2 regions of the Paenibacillus sp. FSL R5-0744 genome follow, and region 2 is predicted to be linked to the other one. Evidence: predicted binding sites of a transcription regulator. Region 2 holds the regulator's gene; the other holds the start of a gene.
The links. Region 2 encodes Rex, which represses fermentation and respiration genes when NADH is low (regulators of the CRP and FNR family bind a similar motif). Its sites were predicted from a motif close to TTGTGAAATATTTCACAA; they were not measured.
Positions count from the first base shown of each region.

Region 1 (8,096 bases), 290 kb from region 2:
GAAGCAGGTATAATAGCATTTGTAGAGAACAAAGAGAAAAGAACGAGTTATTGAAGTGTTAAGAGGGGGATGGATCAGTGATTGTACCTGAACGTAAAAGAGTCGCCATAATAGGAATCGGCAATATAGCCCGCAAAGTATATTTACCACTGCTCTCTCAGCATGATTATGCCGAGGTAGTTGGTGTTCTTAGTCATTCACCGACAACGGTAGAGCAGGCCGTTCATACCTACCGTTTTCCTAAAGGGACGACTAATCTGGAAGAGCTGCTATCTTGGGATCTGGATGCAGTATTTGTACATAGCCCAACAACTACTCATTATGATATAGTAACAAAATGTCTCGAACGTGGGATTTCGGTATATGTAGATAAACCACTTTCCTATGATCTAGAAGAGTCCAGAAGGATGGCAGAGCTAGCACAAGATAAGGGGCTTTTGCTAGGAGTGGGCTTTAATCGCCGTTTTGCCCCAATGTATGTCACCGCCAAGCAATGGCTTGAAGAAGTTGGCGGAATTAGCCATTGCAGTGCGATTAAACATCGAACGAAGCTACAGACAAGCACCAGCCGCGAAACCGTGCATGATGATCTGATCCATCTGCTTGACCTGCTGTTGTGGTTGTGCGGAGATCATTATGAACTGCTTCGTAGTCATCTTCACTCTAGTGGAGAAGGTCGTCTGCTGCAGGCATCTGGAATGTTGGGCTGGAAAGATAGTGCAGTTGGGATGTACAGTATGGTTCGTGAAGCTGGTGTGGATTTGGAGAAGCTTGAGCTGCACGGAAATGGCAGATCGGTGGAAGTAGTGGATCTAGAAAAAGCCATTCTTTTTGAAAAAGATACCTTACCGCATATTCAAGGCTTTGGAAGCTGGGATACTGTACTCGATAGAAGAGGTTTTAGTGGAGTAGTGAATAATTTTCTTAGCAACATAAATACACCGGAGCTATGCAGCATTGCTGCTTCAGCGGTACTGCCTAGTCATATGCTGGCGGCACAGCTTGCTGAATGAGGTCTCTGAGAAAGGAGAAGAATATATGGAGGATAACCGTAAATTAGTGGAGGAACAGATCATCGAAAGCTATAAGCGCGAAGAAGAGATGATGATTCTTGTATTCGCTCAGTGGTGTGTAAATAATGGACTCGATCCACATGCTCTATACTTGCAGGCTTATCCGCAGCAGGAAGGGAATGAAGCCTTGCGTCAGGCACTTGCCCTCACGGTTTCCGCGGAGGAAGCGGGGGACATTTCTGATGACACCGTTTTGGGTGTGCTTTCGCTTTTTGGAAATGATGACTTGGCACAAATCGTAACTGAAGCGATTGCTCTAAGGGGATCTAAAGGACCAATGGGGGATTGACATTGGGGATATAATAATAGAGTCAGATGAACTTTTTTCGGTAAACGATGTTCATCATGGTTAAAATGTGTTAATATTATATATACTAACTAATAGTAAGTTTCGCTAGTGAGAGGTGAGAACAATGGAAGAACATCAATTTGCGATGTGTCCCAGATTTGAAACAGCCTTCTCTTTCTTAGGCAAACGTTGGAATGGACTTATTATTCAGACATTGATGAGTGGACCGAAGCGTTTTAAAGATATCTCCGGCCTCATTCCTTCAATGAGCGATAAGATGCTGTCCGAGCGGATGAAGGATTTGGAAGGTGAGGGTATCCTGGTTAGGCATGTATACCCAGAAACACCCGTACGTATTGAGTACGAATTAACAGACAAAGGCCGTGCGTTGCAGCCTGTTATGCAGCAGATTCAGTCTTGGGCTGAGAGCTGGGTAGACTAAAATTCACAGTGATGTTGTGGCCCTTTTTCCGGAATGGTGGAAAAGGGGCTTTTCAATTTCTAAATATTAGACAGTGACAGTTTTGTTCCAATCCTTTATGCTTGAAAAAAACTTGCACAGTTTAAAAATAATTGTAATATAATAGAAAAACATTGTATGATCCTTGAATGGAAACGCTCGCGTATTGGTTTTTGCTCAAATCTACTCAGCTGGAGTACAGGCATAGCAAAACTATTAGGAGGCGAGGGAGATGAAGACGAAGACGACCCTGTTTTCCCGGGAAATAACGTATGGAAAAAAGGATGTTGCTGAGCTAGAGAATGCTTCTATCAAAGTACAGCTCATCTATGACAAGACGTTGTTCATGCTGCATAGCCATCTTCCTGATTCCTTATGGGATGCGTGGATTGGCGTGCCTTACAGCATTATCTCTTCACTCTACAAAGGAAACAATGATAGTGGGACTATTTTTCAAAAATGGATTCAAAGTCCGACCGGCTGGAAGTGTATTGGTTGTGAACGGCACTGTCTGGAGTCCACGGAACCTCCACAGGATGTAAATGCGGCGAATCATGGACGACAATATAAGTTTCATAACGGCATTCGCCAGAGTATGGTGCTTCAAGCTTTAATTTGGTCCATGTACGAGAATACCGTATTATTCAAACCCTTTTTAGGCGACGAGCCTTTTTTTGACGATGATGATTTGCATACGATATCCTCTTATTTCGTTCCAACTTATCTTAATGAGTTCCACCTTATTGAGCGGTCTAAGCCATGTAAAGAATACAAAGATCAGGATATACGAGTCTTTCAGGAATGGATTTCCGCACCTGATCTTGTCCTTAAATGGAATGGTGGCTTGACGGAAGGCAGATGGATGACCGGTGTTTATATGGATCACTCCCGTTTTGCCGGATTGGGACCTTATTTGAAGGATTCAAAGGGACAGCGGACGTATATGCAGGCTTATGTGCAATAAAATGAGTTGAAAAAGCACCTTTGTAGGCAAAGGTGCTTTTTGCGTTTACGTTGCATGTACAACAATCTCCAATTTCGTTCAAAAATAAGATACAATTTCCGTGCGTACAATCACAAGTCAAAGTTCCTTTCAGGGTTAAGGTGAACAAGTGGATAAGATTTATTCAGAACCTAATCTCATAACCCAAGGAGGAGCTATAATGGAAACTAAACAACTTAATGATAGTATTTCGGATTCGAAGCAAGCACAACCGATACAGGCTGGGTTTACCCCAGATGCACTAGTGAGGGATATTGTATTGCAGTTCCCTAAAGCGGCAGATTATTTCAAAGCAAACCGGATTGATTTTTGTTGCGGTGGAGCTAAACCTCTTGCTGAAGCAGCTGCTGAGCGTGGTCTGGATCACGAGATAATCATCGGCGATCTAAACAAGCTGTTCGAAGAGTATCCAGTACCCCAAGAGGAAATCGCTTGGAATACTGCACCTTCAGAAGAGTTAATTGACCATATTATTAACAAACACCACCGTTATCTTCGTGAAGAGCTACCCCTCATTAGCCAAAATGTAACTAAGGTATATCGAGTGCATGGCGGAGATTCTCCCCATTTGGTGGAGTTATATAACTTGTTCAACACACTTAAGGAAGATTTACTTGAGCATACGGCTAAAGAAGAAGAAGATGAATTTCCTAAGCTGTTGACATACGCTGCTAATCCTAGTGAAGAAGGCCTGACGTCGCTTCGTGAGTCATTGTCTGAGCTGGAGAGTGAACATGATGGTGCGGGCGATATTTTGAGAAAAATACGTAGTATTACAGATGATTTCACTCCACCGGCGCATGCTTGCACGACCTATCGATTGACATATGCCCGGCTGGAAGAGCTGGAGAGTATGACTTTTGAACACGTACATTTGGAGAATAATATATTGTTCCCTAGGTTTCAGTGAAGATGAATAGTGTGCTAAAGAGTCCCTTAGGGGGCTTTTTTTATAGGGAATTATAGAATGTAAAGAAATGGGGATAACTCCGTTGAAAAAGATAGAAGAAATGATCGTAAAAAATATGGGTAAGATCGATTGATGGATAGATGGATGGCAGGCAGGCAGGCAGGCGGAAGGATTGCTTAAAAGCAGACTACGAGATAGGGCTGAACGAGCAGAAAGAGGGGGATAAATCCCCCAGAATATGCGAAATGACGCCGAATGAGCAGAAAGAAGGGGATAAATCCCCCAGAATATGCGAAATGAAGCCAGATGAGCAGAAAGAGGGGGATAAATCCCCCAGAATATGCGAGATGACGCCAAATGGACAGAAAGAGGGGGATAAATCCCCTAGAATATGCGAGATAGCGCCGAATGAGCAGAAAGAGGGGGATAGAGGTTAGCTTTTTAAAAAGTTTTTGTCAATTTTAGAAGTAAGCTTGTTATTACTTATTTGAGAACATGGCTTGTTTAAGTTATCCTTAAAAAGACAGTATACATAACTTTACAAGCCTGAGACGCTATATGGTCATTAGGCGGGACAAGGCGGTGCCAGGATGCCCATGCGATCTTTGTGGAAATTGATGCTAGGATTAGTCATTGTATTCATAATAGGTGGATGCTCTACTAACAATGACGGCAATAGTAATGCTAATAATGGTGTGGCAGGATCAGAGGGACCGACAATATCGATAAGGGTTGGAGATAATGAACTGCTTACTAAACCATCAGATAGGTTACTTAGTGGGAGTTATAGAAATGGAATATCGATCATGGAGCTACTGAAAGGTAGTAATGTTGCCACATTTGCTGAGGATAACTCAAGCATTGTTTCGGTAAAGGATTTTTCGCTAGAGGCGGGAATGGTTTGGGAGCTTCAGATGGGCGGTCAAATCATTGGGAATGCGGATTGGAATAATACTGTAGGGTATGATTCACAGCTAGTCTTCACCGCGAAGTCGAAGGACCATCAAGCACCACTTCAAACTGTAAGGCTGACCTTGAACGGTGGAAGTGTTGAAGTAGACTTGCATCATACGTATATTATGTTATTTGAAGAGGATTTAACTGTAAGAGATTTGCTCAAAAGCTGTAGTAGCGTACAGTTGGCCGATGACAATAAAAAGGTGCTTTCCGTCGACGATTATACTCCTCTTAGTAATGAAGAATGGAAGCTGAAGGTGAACGGAAAACAACTACTTGATGATGGAATGGATATGAAGCTCAGGGCTCATGATGAATTGGAGATTTTATTGACTTTACGCTAAAAAATCGTAAATTAAGCCAGATCAACGGTTGTTCAGAATCGTTAATCTGGCTTTTTATGTGGAAAATTTATCTAACAATTATCAGTAGACTAAAGTGTGAAAATATTCACAATTAAAGTGACTGCAATCACAATGACGACTTGAATTTGAACCGTATAATTCCAATATGTAGAAGAGAAATTGATCAGGTATTCATAAGCTTGAGGAGGCACCTAACCATGACAACGATAAGAGAAAAACTAGTATTAGTCGGCAACGGTATGGCAGGCATAGGTACGATTGAGCAGATATTGAAGCTGGGTGGAGCTTATGACATCACGGTTTTTGGAAGTGAACCTCATCCCAACTATAATCGGATCATGTTGTCTTATGTTCTTGAAGGAAGTAAGACCCTTAATGATATCATCCTAAACGACTGGAATTGGTATGAAGACAATAATATAACTCTACACACGGGAACAACGGTGACACGAATTGATGAAGGCTCGAAGCAAGTTGTTACGGATAATGGGATGATAGTCCCCTACGACAAAGTAATTATTGCGACAGGCTCGAATTCGTTTATTTTACCTGTACCTGGCAGTGATAAAGAGGGCGTTGTAGGATTCCGGGATATTTCAGACTGTGATGCGATGCTGGCAGCGGCCAAACAATACAGCAAAGCGGCTGTCATCGGCGGAGGTTTACTTGGGTTGGAAGCGGCAAAAGGTCTTGTGAACCTTGGTATGGATGTTACCGTAGTTCATTTGATGGAAGATCTGATGGAGCGTCAGCTTGATCGGAATGCCTCCTCGATGCTGCAAGCTGAGCTTGAGCGTCAAGGCGTGAAATTTGCTATGGGCAAACAAACGATAGAATTGAGCGGGGAACAGAGAGTAAGTGGATTGCGTTTTAGTGATGGCAGTACGCTTGCTGCAGATTTTGTGGTAATGGCTGTTGGAATCAAACCGAACGTGACATTGGCAAAAGATAGCGGAATCTCCGTAAATCGTGGGATCGTGGTGGATGATTATTTGCAAACTTCCATGCAGAATGTATATTCCATCGGCGAATGTGCTGAGCATCGTGGTATGTGTTACGGACTGGTGGCTCCACTATTTGAACAAGGCATGGTTCTAGCTAAACATTTATGTGGTAGCGATACCAAGCCTTATGAAGGTTCGATTGTTTCCACGAAGCTTAAAATATCTGGGGTGGATGTATTTTCTGCAGGTGAGTTTTTGGATTCTCCTGAACACACTGTGATTTCAAGCAAAGATGAATGGAAGAGAACTTATAAGAAAATTTTGCTCAAAAATAATGTGATTGTCGGTGCGGTTTTGTTCGGTGATGTAACGGAGTCCGCGAATCTGCAAAAGCTAGTAAAACAAGGCGCGGTAATGACCGATGAGATTTATACGGAGATTATGGGAACGGGCTGCTGCGGTGGCGGAGCTAAGAAGAGCACATCCGTAGAAGCAATGGCGGACGAAGAAATTGTCTGCGGCTGTAATGGTGTAACTAAAAAAGCGATCGTAGATGCTGTTACTGAACATGGTTTTACTAATGTGGATGAGATCAAAGCATGCACTGGCGCTACTCGCTCTTGTGGTGGTTGTAAACCCGTAGTAGAACAAATCCTGCAATTTGTCTTAGGTGACAGTTTCCAGCAAGCTGCTAAGCAAGGTATTTGTGGGTGCACAACGCTTAGCCGTGATGAAATTGTTGCTGAAATTACAGCTAAAGGTCTTAAAACAACAAAAGAGGTCATGAATGTACTCGGTTGGAAACAAGAGGAAGGCTGCTCCAAGTGTCGTCCGGCGATTAACTATTATCTAGGGATGATGAACCCTGATACCCATCAAGATGAGAAAGAATCCCGATTTGTAAATGAAAGAATGGGTGCCAATATTCAAAAAGATGGAACCTACACCGTGATACCACGCATGTATGGTGGGGTAACTACGCCGGAGGATTTGAAGAAAATCGCCGACGTCTCCCTTAAATATGACGTGAAAGTTGTGAAGGTAACTGGAGGGCAACGCCTGGATCTAATCGGTGTGAAGAAGGAAGATTTGCCTAAGGTATGGGAAGAGCTGGATATGCCTTCAGGCTACGGTTATGCCAAATCCCTGCGTACGGTTAAGACTTGTGTGGGCTCCCAGTTCTGCCGCTTTGGCACACAAGATTCACTGGGAATGGGCGCGCTCATAGAACGTAAGTATGAACGTCTTGATTTTCCTGCCAAGTTTAAAATAGCTGTCAACGGCTGTCCACGTAACTGTGCGGAATCCTGCACGAAGGATATTGGGATCGTTGGAAATGATGGTGGTTGGGAAGTGTTTATCGGTGGTAACGGTGGGATTAAGCCACGGATCGCAGACTCCTTCTGCAAAATTAAGACCGATGAAGAGTTGATCGAAGTGTGCTCCGCTGTGATGCAATATTACCGTGAGACCGGCAATTATTTGGAGAGAACTTCCGAGTGGGTTGAGCGTATGGGACTTGAGCAGATTCAAATGGTTATTTTGAATAATGAAGATAACCGCAAAGAGCTGGCCGCACGGATTGACTTTGCTCTGACTCAGGTTACGGATCCTTGGAAAAAAATGCTCAATGACAGCAGCACTCGTGCTGCGCTTTTTGAAGAAACAAGAGTCTAGCGGATATAACCCACACAGAAGGGGAGAGACCAATGAATAAGACAACACAAACGTATCCAATAGGATCAGTACAGGATTTCCTGCTGCAGATTGGCCGTGTGGTGATTGCTGGAAATGTGGAGCTGGCTGTATTTCGTACCTCTGACGGAGCGATCTTTGCACTTGAGAATCGGAGCCCTCATCCAAAAGGGGGGCCGCTTGCGGAAGGGATCGTTTCGGGTCACTTTCTTTACGATCCACTGTATGATTGGAAAATAGATCTTCGCACGGGTGAAGTTCAGGCACCGGATCAAGGTATCGTTATGACTTATCCAGTCTCTCTTGTCGGAGACATTGTGACAGTGAGCTTGTAGACACCGAAGCTTGTAGTAAAGGATGAAATAGAAAACGGTGGGGTGGAGTACTATGTTTACTCAAA
Region 1 covers NZ_CP150228.1:4,996,239-5,004,334, reverse strand. The annotation lists gene MKY19_RS22175 (Gfo/Idh/MocA family oxidoreductase) at 78-1,013, shown strand; gene MKY19_RS22170 (hypothetical protein) at 1,039-1,362, shown strand; gene MKY19_RS22165 (helix-turn-helix domain-containing protein) at 1,487-1,804, shown strand; gene MKY19_RS22160 (hypothetical protein) at 2,055-2,786, shown strand; gene ric (iron-sulfur cluster repair di-iron protein) at 3,040-3,735, shown strand; gene MKY19_RS22150 (hypothetical protein) at 3,876-4,172, shown strand; gene MKY19_RS22145 (hypothetical protein) at 4,326-5,036, shown strand; gene nirB (nitrite reductase large subunit NirB) at 5,255-7,678, shown strand; gene MKY19_RS22135 (nitrite reductase (NAD(P)H) small subunit) at 7,711-8,031, shown strand; gene MKY19_RS22130 (formate/nitrite transporter family protein) at 8,084-8,096, shown strand, end outside.
Region 1: a site for Rex is predicted at 5,131-5,148, ahead of nirB (nitrite reductase large subunit NirB). Genes of this name have one in related genera too.

Region 2 (8,096 bases):
GTATATCACAATTCGTGTACTTATAGTATATCAAATAATATGTCATTTTAAAAAACAAGCGAACCATAAATGGTCCGCTTGTTTCTCCTATAATGCTTTTGTTTAATTTAGCGGCTAGGTAAACTGTAACCTTCACCCATTCGAGCCCCATCTGAGAACCGATAAAATTGATAATAATATCGACCGCTTTGTTTATAAAAAAGCTGCCAAGCATACTCCCCGTTATATACTCCTGGCAACAACCGCTCAATGCTGATGTCCGGAAGATCGGCTTTTATAAGGCTACGCATTTTCGCTTCAGAGGTCCCTTTACTTAGTTCTTCAGCATATACTGCGTCGGTTCCTTCAGCAAACTTCCCGTCTACAGTAAAACGTACCCAAACCATCAACTCGGTCCCGGCTTCATTCTTCCCTGTTAAGACCCAGTACACCGCATTATCATCCCACACGGATTTCTGCGCTTTGGTTACCTCTGTCAGACCAGCACTGGTTTTAGCGACATCCTTAGCGATATCTCGCTCGTTCCATTGATCTTTCATAATATAAGCATAGAACTGGATAAGTCCGAACAGAAGGAGCAGAATCAGAACTGACCCCAGGAGGATCCATTTTTTCCTTTTCTTCAAGGTACAGCTCCCTTTCTAGTAATATATCTTTTTTGATTATATAACACACCTGTGTGTTTATCCAAAGTTTCATATCCAATTCAATGATCTAATGATCAGAAACACAAAAGGCTGTAACTTTGCAATCGCAGAAAGTCACAGCCTTTCAGTTATTCGTTATGATCTTAGACTATCGTTTAAGCAGTCCATCAAATAATTCTTGCGCCTTACGACGGATTGCTTCCTCATCTAGCGTTACACATTCTCCATGTTTTACAACCTGTTTACCATTCACCCATACATGCTCAACGTCCTTGGCGCTGGCAGAGTATACAGCATGAGACAACAGATCTGTGTGTGGTAGCAAATGCGGCTGGTCTATATCAATCGCGATAAAGTCCGCTTTCATGCCAACAGCGAGTCTACCCACATCATTTAAAAAGATAGACTTTGCGCCATACTCTGTAGCTATACGCAGCGCTTCCGGAGCTGGGACAGCCGTCGGATCACCACTTACACCTTTATGGATGAGGGCTGCAAGACGCATCTCTTCAAACATATCCAGGTTATTATTGCTTGCCGCACCATCTGTACCCAGTGACACCTTCACACCAGCCTTTAGAAGATCCGTAACCCGAGCCACTCCACTAGCCAGTTTCAGATTACTTCCTGGGTTATGAGACACGCCTACATCATGACGAGCCAGTATCTCGATCTCTTCATCATTCAAATGAACGCCATGTGCAACAATAGACGGACGTGTGAACATTCCAAGCTTCTCTAAATGCGCTACAGGCCGAAGTCCGTAATCCACCACATTCTGCTCCACTTCGCGTTTGGTCTCGGACATATGGGTATGCATCGGTAAATCCAAATCATGTGCCGCTTGTACAAACTTAACAAAGAAGTCCGGTGGGCAAGTATATGGGGCGTGTGGCGAGATCATCGTCGTAATTCTACCATCAGCCTTACCATGCCAATTTCGTGCAAAAGAAATCGCTTCCGCAAGCTTGTGATTTTGTACTTCCTCTGGGCATAATCCGATTACGCCTCTCATCAGTACGGAACGGATGCCTGATAATTCGACTACCTCTGCTACTCGATCCATATGATCATACATATCCAAGAAGGTTGTAGTACCACCTTTTAGCATTTCCAGTACCGACAAGGAGGTTCCCCAGTATACATCTTCTCCAGTGAATTTCGCTTCCATCGGCCACATCTTCTCTTGAAGCCACACCTGAAGTGCTAAATCATCTCCATAACCACGAAGCAATGACATTGCGGCATGGCCATGTGTGTTTACCAGACCTGGCATAAACAGCAGACGACTGCCATCAACAACTTGCACATCATCTTCCATTAAAGGTTCTTCTTTTCCTATGTAAGTGATCAAATCATCTTCAATAGTCATATATCCGCTCAGAACCGGCTCATCCGTTCCCGGAATAAGAAAACGCCCGCCCTTAATAATCGTTTTACTGCTCTTCATTTCCGCTTTCTTCCTTTCCGTCTTTCAAATAATAAGCAAGGCTTTGCAAATCCGTTGTAAAATCGGCAGCATGAACACGGATATTCGATGGTGTTTTTAGAATCACTGGTGCAAAATTCAAAATCGCCTCAATGCCAGACTCAATGAGAATATCTGCTACATTCTGCGCTTCTGAATCAGGCACAGTAATGATCCCAATTCGAATACCTTGCTCACGAACCGTCTGACCAAGCTCCTCCATCGGTTGAACGGTAAGAGAGTTGATTTTCCGCCCTACCTTAGGTGCATAGGAGTCAAATATAGCGGTAATCTTCATAGTATCTTTCAGATAAGCATTGTAATTAGATAATGCATGTCCAAGGTTACCAGCACCTACTAAAGCCACATTCAATTGTTGATCCAGCTTCAGAATATGACGGATTTTTTCAATAAGATAAGTTACGTCATACCCGATACCTTTTCTACCAAAGTCTCCAAAATAAGCTAAATCTTTACGAATTTGAGCAGGATTCAAATCAAGTTTTTGTCCTAGTTCTTGTGAGGAAACGGTTAATATTTCACGTTTCTGGAGATCATTCAAGAAACGCAAGTACACAGGAAGTCTGCGAACAACGGCTTCTGATATTTTATCCGATTTCATAATTTACCTCCTAATTTAAGTGATATTCTGTTCAAATCCTATCGAAATATCTGCACCTCGTCTCAAGGAAGAGCGGTATTCTTATACCGCCCTTCCTTGTAGAGTGATTAATAAGATCGATGACGTTCTTTTCAAGAAACGCCTCCGTCTTCCAACCACTCCGCTATACGAGGAACCATTTGATCCGTAAGCATATGCTCCATTTTCGGGCCAGGCAACGAATAGAGGAAATACTTCCCATAGTGAGATTCGATCACCCTTGTGTCATACACAATAACAATACCCCGATCTTGCGCTGTCCGTACCAGCCTCCCAAATCCTTGCTTGAAGCGAATAACCGCCTGAGGAACAGACAACTTCATGAACGGATTCTTTTTCTGGGCTTGTAATAACTCAGACTTCGCTTCCGCTAGGGGGTGGTTTGGCGGTTGAAATGGGAGTCTCACGATGGCCAAGCATGTTAATGCTTCACCTGGAATATCTACACCCTCCCAAAAGCTGCTTGTTCCTAACAGTACAGAAGCTGCACTGTCCTGAAAACGGCGGATCAGCTTGCTACGGCTGCCCCCCTCCACGCCTTGACCTAATACCGTGATCTCTTGTGAGGCTAGAGCCTCTTTCAGAGGATCGTAAACCTGGCGTAGCATCTTGTAAGAAGTAAACAGGACAAGCATCCGCCCACGTGTTGTAATAGCTGCTTCTGCTAGTGACTGTACGAGTGTATCGACAAATCGGGCATCGCCTACACTCCCCTTCACACTTGGGAAATCCCGCGGAATAACTAACAGCGCCTGCTCCCGATACTTAAAGGGAGAAGGCAGGAGTGATGTCATCAGACGCCCCTCTTCCGCAGCTTCATTAAGTCCGAGATTATCAATCATAAACTGGAAAGATTTATCCACAGAGAGTGTCGCCGAAGTTAGTACGATACTTTTCTTCTTGTCGAAAAACAGCTCCTTAAGCTGAGTACTAACATCAACAGGAACGGCATACAGCTGTAGCGATTTACTGCGATAATTTCCATTCGCCTCCAGCCAATATACTACATTCTCATCATTTAATCCCATAAAAAACCGTACTTGCTCACGTATAGAAGCTAAATCCTTAAATAAGCCGCTAATATCGGTAACTAGGCTATCTGAGGAAGATTGACCTTCTTGATCTCGCATCTCATTAAGCATTTTATCACCTTTACGGATAATTTCGCTTAATGTCAGATTCATAGTATTCTCTAAAGCAACCAATTCATCCCAATCTTTCGGTTTACGGGTAGGAAGTAGCCGCATGACTAACTGGCCAGCTTCTCCCGCCGCTGCATCGCTGCGTTCCGGCAAGAGGCTGAATAGTTTATCACTAAGCAGATCCCAGGTTTCTTTTACGGTAAGAAGATCCGGATAGATTCTATCGATCACTCCGCTCCATTCAGAAGCTTCCTCACTGCCTGATGACTGAAGCATTTGGCGAAGTGTAGGAAGTTGGCCATTTCGACTATCCTTATAAAGACGCGATAGTGTATGTGCCACCGTGAAATGCTTCATATGCATGCCTAAATGCTTGCCAGCCACGTCCTCCAGATGATGGGCCTCATCTATTACAAGATGTTCATAAGCCGGAAGTAGTTGATGCCCAGCCTTAACATCTGCGAAAAGCTTAGAGTGGTTCGTAATGACCACGTCTGCAATACCAGCTTCATGCTTAGCCCGATGATAATAACACTTACGGAACCAAGGACACGAGCGACCCAGACAAGAATCGGTATCGCTTGCTACCGTCTCCCAAAAATCTCCGCCACGTCCACTTAGATTGAGCTCTTCGTCATCTCCTGATTCACTTTGTGTCAGCCAAACGATCATCTGAGCCGCAGTAAGCGCATCTTCCCTCGGACTTATAAAGTCTTTTTTATTAATTTTATGTTCGAACTTACGAAGACACAAATAATGCCCTCTGCCCTTAAAAATTGCAGCTTTAAATGGAAAAGGAACTACCTGCGTTAACAAAGGAATATCACGCTCACGCAATTGATCCTGCAGATTAATAGTATGAGTGCTGACCATGACTTTTTCATTAGTGCGTACGCTTTGGTATATGGCAGGCAATAAATAACCAAGGGATTTACCGGTTCCTGTCCCTGCTTCGATCAATAGATGCTTGTCTTCGGCAAGTGCCGTCATCACCTCATTGATCATAATATCCTGAGCTTCTCGGCTTTCATACTGTGGCAAAGTTTCTTTAAGTCGTTTCGTTACTTCATCCATATAATCTGTAAAAGATAAATTGTGTAGTGGATTCTCAGCATGCTCGTCTCGAGGTGGAGCTAATTCGTTCCAGTCTCCTACAGCAAGCGCTAATTGACGATAGAAAGTCAGATCACCTTCGGGCTGAAGCGTCTCCGCTTCCCGTTCACGCAGCAGACCATCAAAATACCAACCCAGATCACTATCCTCTTCCGTAAACAGCTCACAGAGTCTCTGAATCGTCAGCAGAGGCAAATCGTAGAGCTCCTCCAGACATTTCAGCAATACAAGAGCAGTTGCGAGTGCATCACTGTCTGCCTGATGCGGACGATCATGCGTCACTCCAAAATGTGCACTAACTGATCCTAGTTGATAGGATGTGAGGGAAGGAAAGCAGATTTTCAGAAAATCAATCGTATCTAAAATCCGCCCTTGAAATGGTAAATACCCACATCGGTCTAAAGCATTTTGCAAAAAATGGAAGTCGAATGCGACATTATGCCCTACAAGCACAACATCATCCAAGAGTGGGACAAGCTCCATCATCATCTCATCCAGCTCAGGTGCATCCTTTACATCATCGTCGGTAATCCCCGTTAGACCAGTTATAAAAGGAGGTATCGGCGTTCCGGGCTTGACGTAGGAACCATATACCCGGGAGATGGACCGGTCTTCTTCTATAATTGCAAGGCCAACCTGGATAATTTCACCCACGGATTGGGTTCCCGTTGTTTCAAAATCAAGCACGGCAAATTTCATTATAATTCTATTCCCTTTCAATTGAGACTCTTAATCAGCATAACAGAAGTTGCGAAAAAAGGCGATGCACACCACTGGTTCAGGGGATGCATCGCTTGAATGAAAATGCGGAATAATAAACCGTAAACGTAATAATTTACAATAATGAAACAAGCTGATTTCCGAAATGAAGCTTACCTCCTCGGCGGCGGCAAACCTCCAAATTAACGGTTGGTTCAGGAAGTGCCGGGTCAAGTTGCAAAGAAAGGCCAAACAGCTCCTGCGCTTCGTTGAACCGTTCTTGAGAGGCCCTGATGCAACCTAAAGCGTTATAAACCATTGCCTTCAGCTTGGTTTCCCGTATCAAACCGAGCATATGGTTCAGATGGCTCCAAGCAGCTTCCCCCTCCCCTTCCTGCAGGTAAGAGATGGCTAAATATAATCGAGCAGCCAAGCTATCCGGATATTGCACAATAACTTCCTTAAACTGTTCAATACATTTCCCATACATCAGCAGCTTATAATACCCTTGACCTCTAACAAAAGTATCCATACACAGCTCGGGTGCTTCCTGCTCTGGCACATCCTCTTCAACCACAGTCGTAAAATCTACACTTTCACGAAAGTGACTTAGCTTCTCAGCAAAGGCCAGCCATTCATCCATCACTTTATCACTAAGTCGATGCAGCATATTATAATTGCATAAAAGCTCATTCCGGCGGGCACCCTCCGCTGTAGGGTAATCTGTAACGATCTCCTGAAGCACCTTGTTCATTTCAGCAAACAAATGTTGAAACATGGGCTATCCCCCCTTACTGAAGATGAAATCAGTTCAGCTTGCCTGACTTCATTTTCTGCGAGAACGGGGTCTTTCATCCCTGCCATTCATTACATGGCGTAAGTCCATAATTTAAGCGATTGTAGCATGCAATTCATGATCAGCCAGCTTCACTGGTCTGTTGTTCTCATCCACGAATACCACCGTTGGTTTATGCGACTCCAGTTCTTCCGAAGACAGCATCGCATACGAAATAATAATTACTGTATCTCCCGGTTGAACAAGACGTGCAGCTGCACCATTTAGGCAGATCACACCACTGCCGCGAGGCCCTGGAATAACATAGGTTTCTAACCGTGAACCATTATTGTTGTCCACGATCTGCACTTTTTCATTCTCAAGAATATCTGCCGCTTCCATTAAGTTCTCATCAATGGTAATACTTCCCACATAATTCAAATTGGCTTCTGTCACCGTCGCGCGGTGAATTTTGGATTTCATCATATGTCTAAACAAGAGCGGCAACCTCCTTTGGAATAAATACATTATTGTCAATTAATCGTGTTCTGCCAAACTTCACGGCAAGCGCTATAATAATCTCCCCATTTACATCCGTTAATAAAACTTCGTTCTCTAAGCCTTCCAGATTAGGGAAAGTCAGTATTTCCGCATAATCAATGACCGCCAAAGGAGAGTTGGAAATAACCGAGGTCAACAATTCCCGCACTTCAGCAACGGTTGTTACTTTTCCTTCTTCAATGGACTGACGTGCTTCACGCAAGGAACGAGATAACACCAGTGCTTGAGAACGTTCCTCTGGAGATAAGAATACGTTACGCGAGCTAAGTGCAAGTCCATCTCCTTCACGAACGATAGGGCAAGGTACAATTTCAACATTCATATTCAAATCAGATACCATTCTGCGGAGCACAGCTACTTGCTGAGCATCCTTTAGCCCGAAGAAAGCATAATCTGGCTGCACGATATTGAATAGTTTATTAACAACTGTTGTTACGCCATTAAAATGCCCTGGACGCGAAGCCCCACAAAGTCGAGTGGTAAGCTCTGATACCGAGACAGTAGTCCGGGTAGGCTGCGGATACATTTCTTCCACACTGGGGATAAATACAATATCGACACCTTCGCGTTCCGCAAGCTCCAAATCACGCTCTTCATCGCGCGGATAGGAATCATAATCCTCATTCGGTCCGAACTGCAGCGGGTTCACAAATATGCTCATAACGACCGTGTTGCTCATTTCTCCTGCCCGCCGAAGCAGACTGGCATGTCCTTCATGCAGGTATCCCATGGTTGGAACAAACCCAATCGGGGTATGCCCACCTTGTCTCATATATTCCAAAGCTTCGCGCAGTTGCTTAATGCTTCTGACGACTCTCATCTTATTCCCCATCCTTTCCGGCACCGCCGTATAAAGATTCCAGAACGGTTTCATCTGCTTTAAAAACATGACCTTCATCTGGGTACGAGCGATTCTTCACTTCTTGCACATATTGGCTGATACCCTCACGAATCAGGCTACCCACATCCGCGTAGGTTTTGACAAAACGTTTCTCACGGTAGGGTGAGGCATAACGCAACAAATCATGGA
Region 2 covers NZ_CP150228.1:4,708,834-4,716,929, forward strand. The annotation lists gene MKY19_RS20790 (DUF5590 domain-containing protein) at 108-626, opposite strand; gene MKY19_RS20795 (amidohydrolase) at 796-2,097, opposite strand; gene MKY19_RS20800 (redox-sensing transcriptional repressor Rex) at 2,084-2,737, opposite strand; gene dinG (ATP-dependent DNA helicase DinG) at 2,869-5,730, opposite strand; gene MKY19_RS20810 (hypothetical protein) at 5,867-6,508, opposite strand; gene panD (aspartate 1-decarboxylase) at 6,620-7,003, opposite strand; gene panC (pantoate--beta-alanine ligase) at 6,996-7,886, opposite strand; gene panB (3-methyl-2-oxobutanoate hydroxymethyltransferase) at 7,888-8,096, opposite strand, start outside.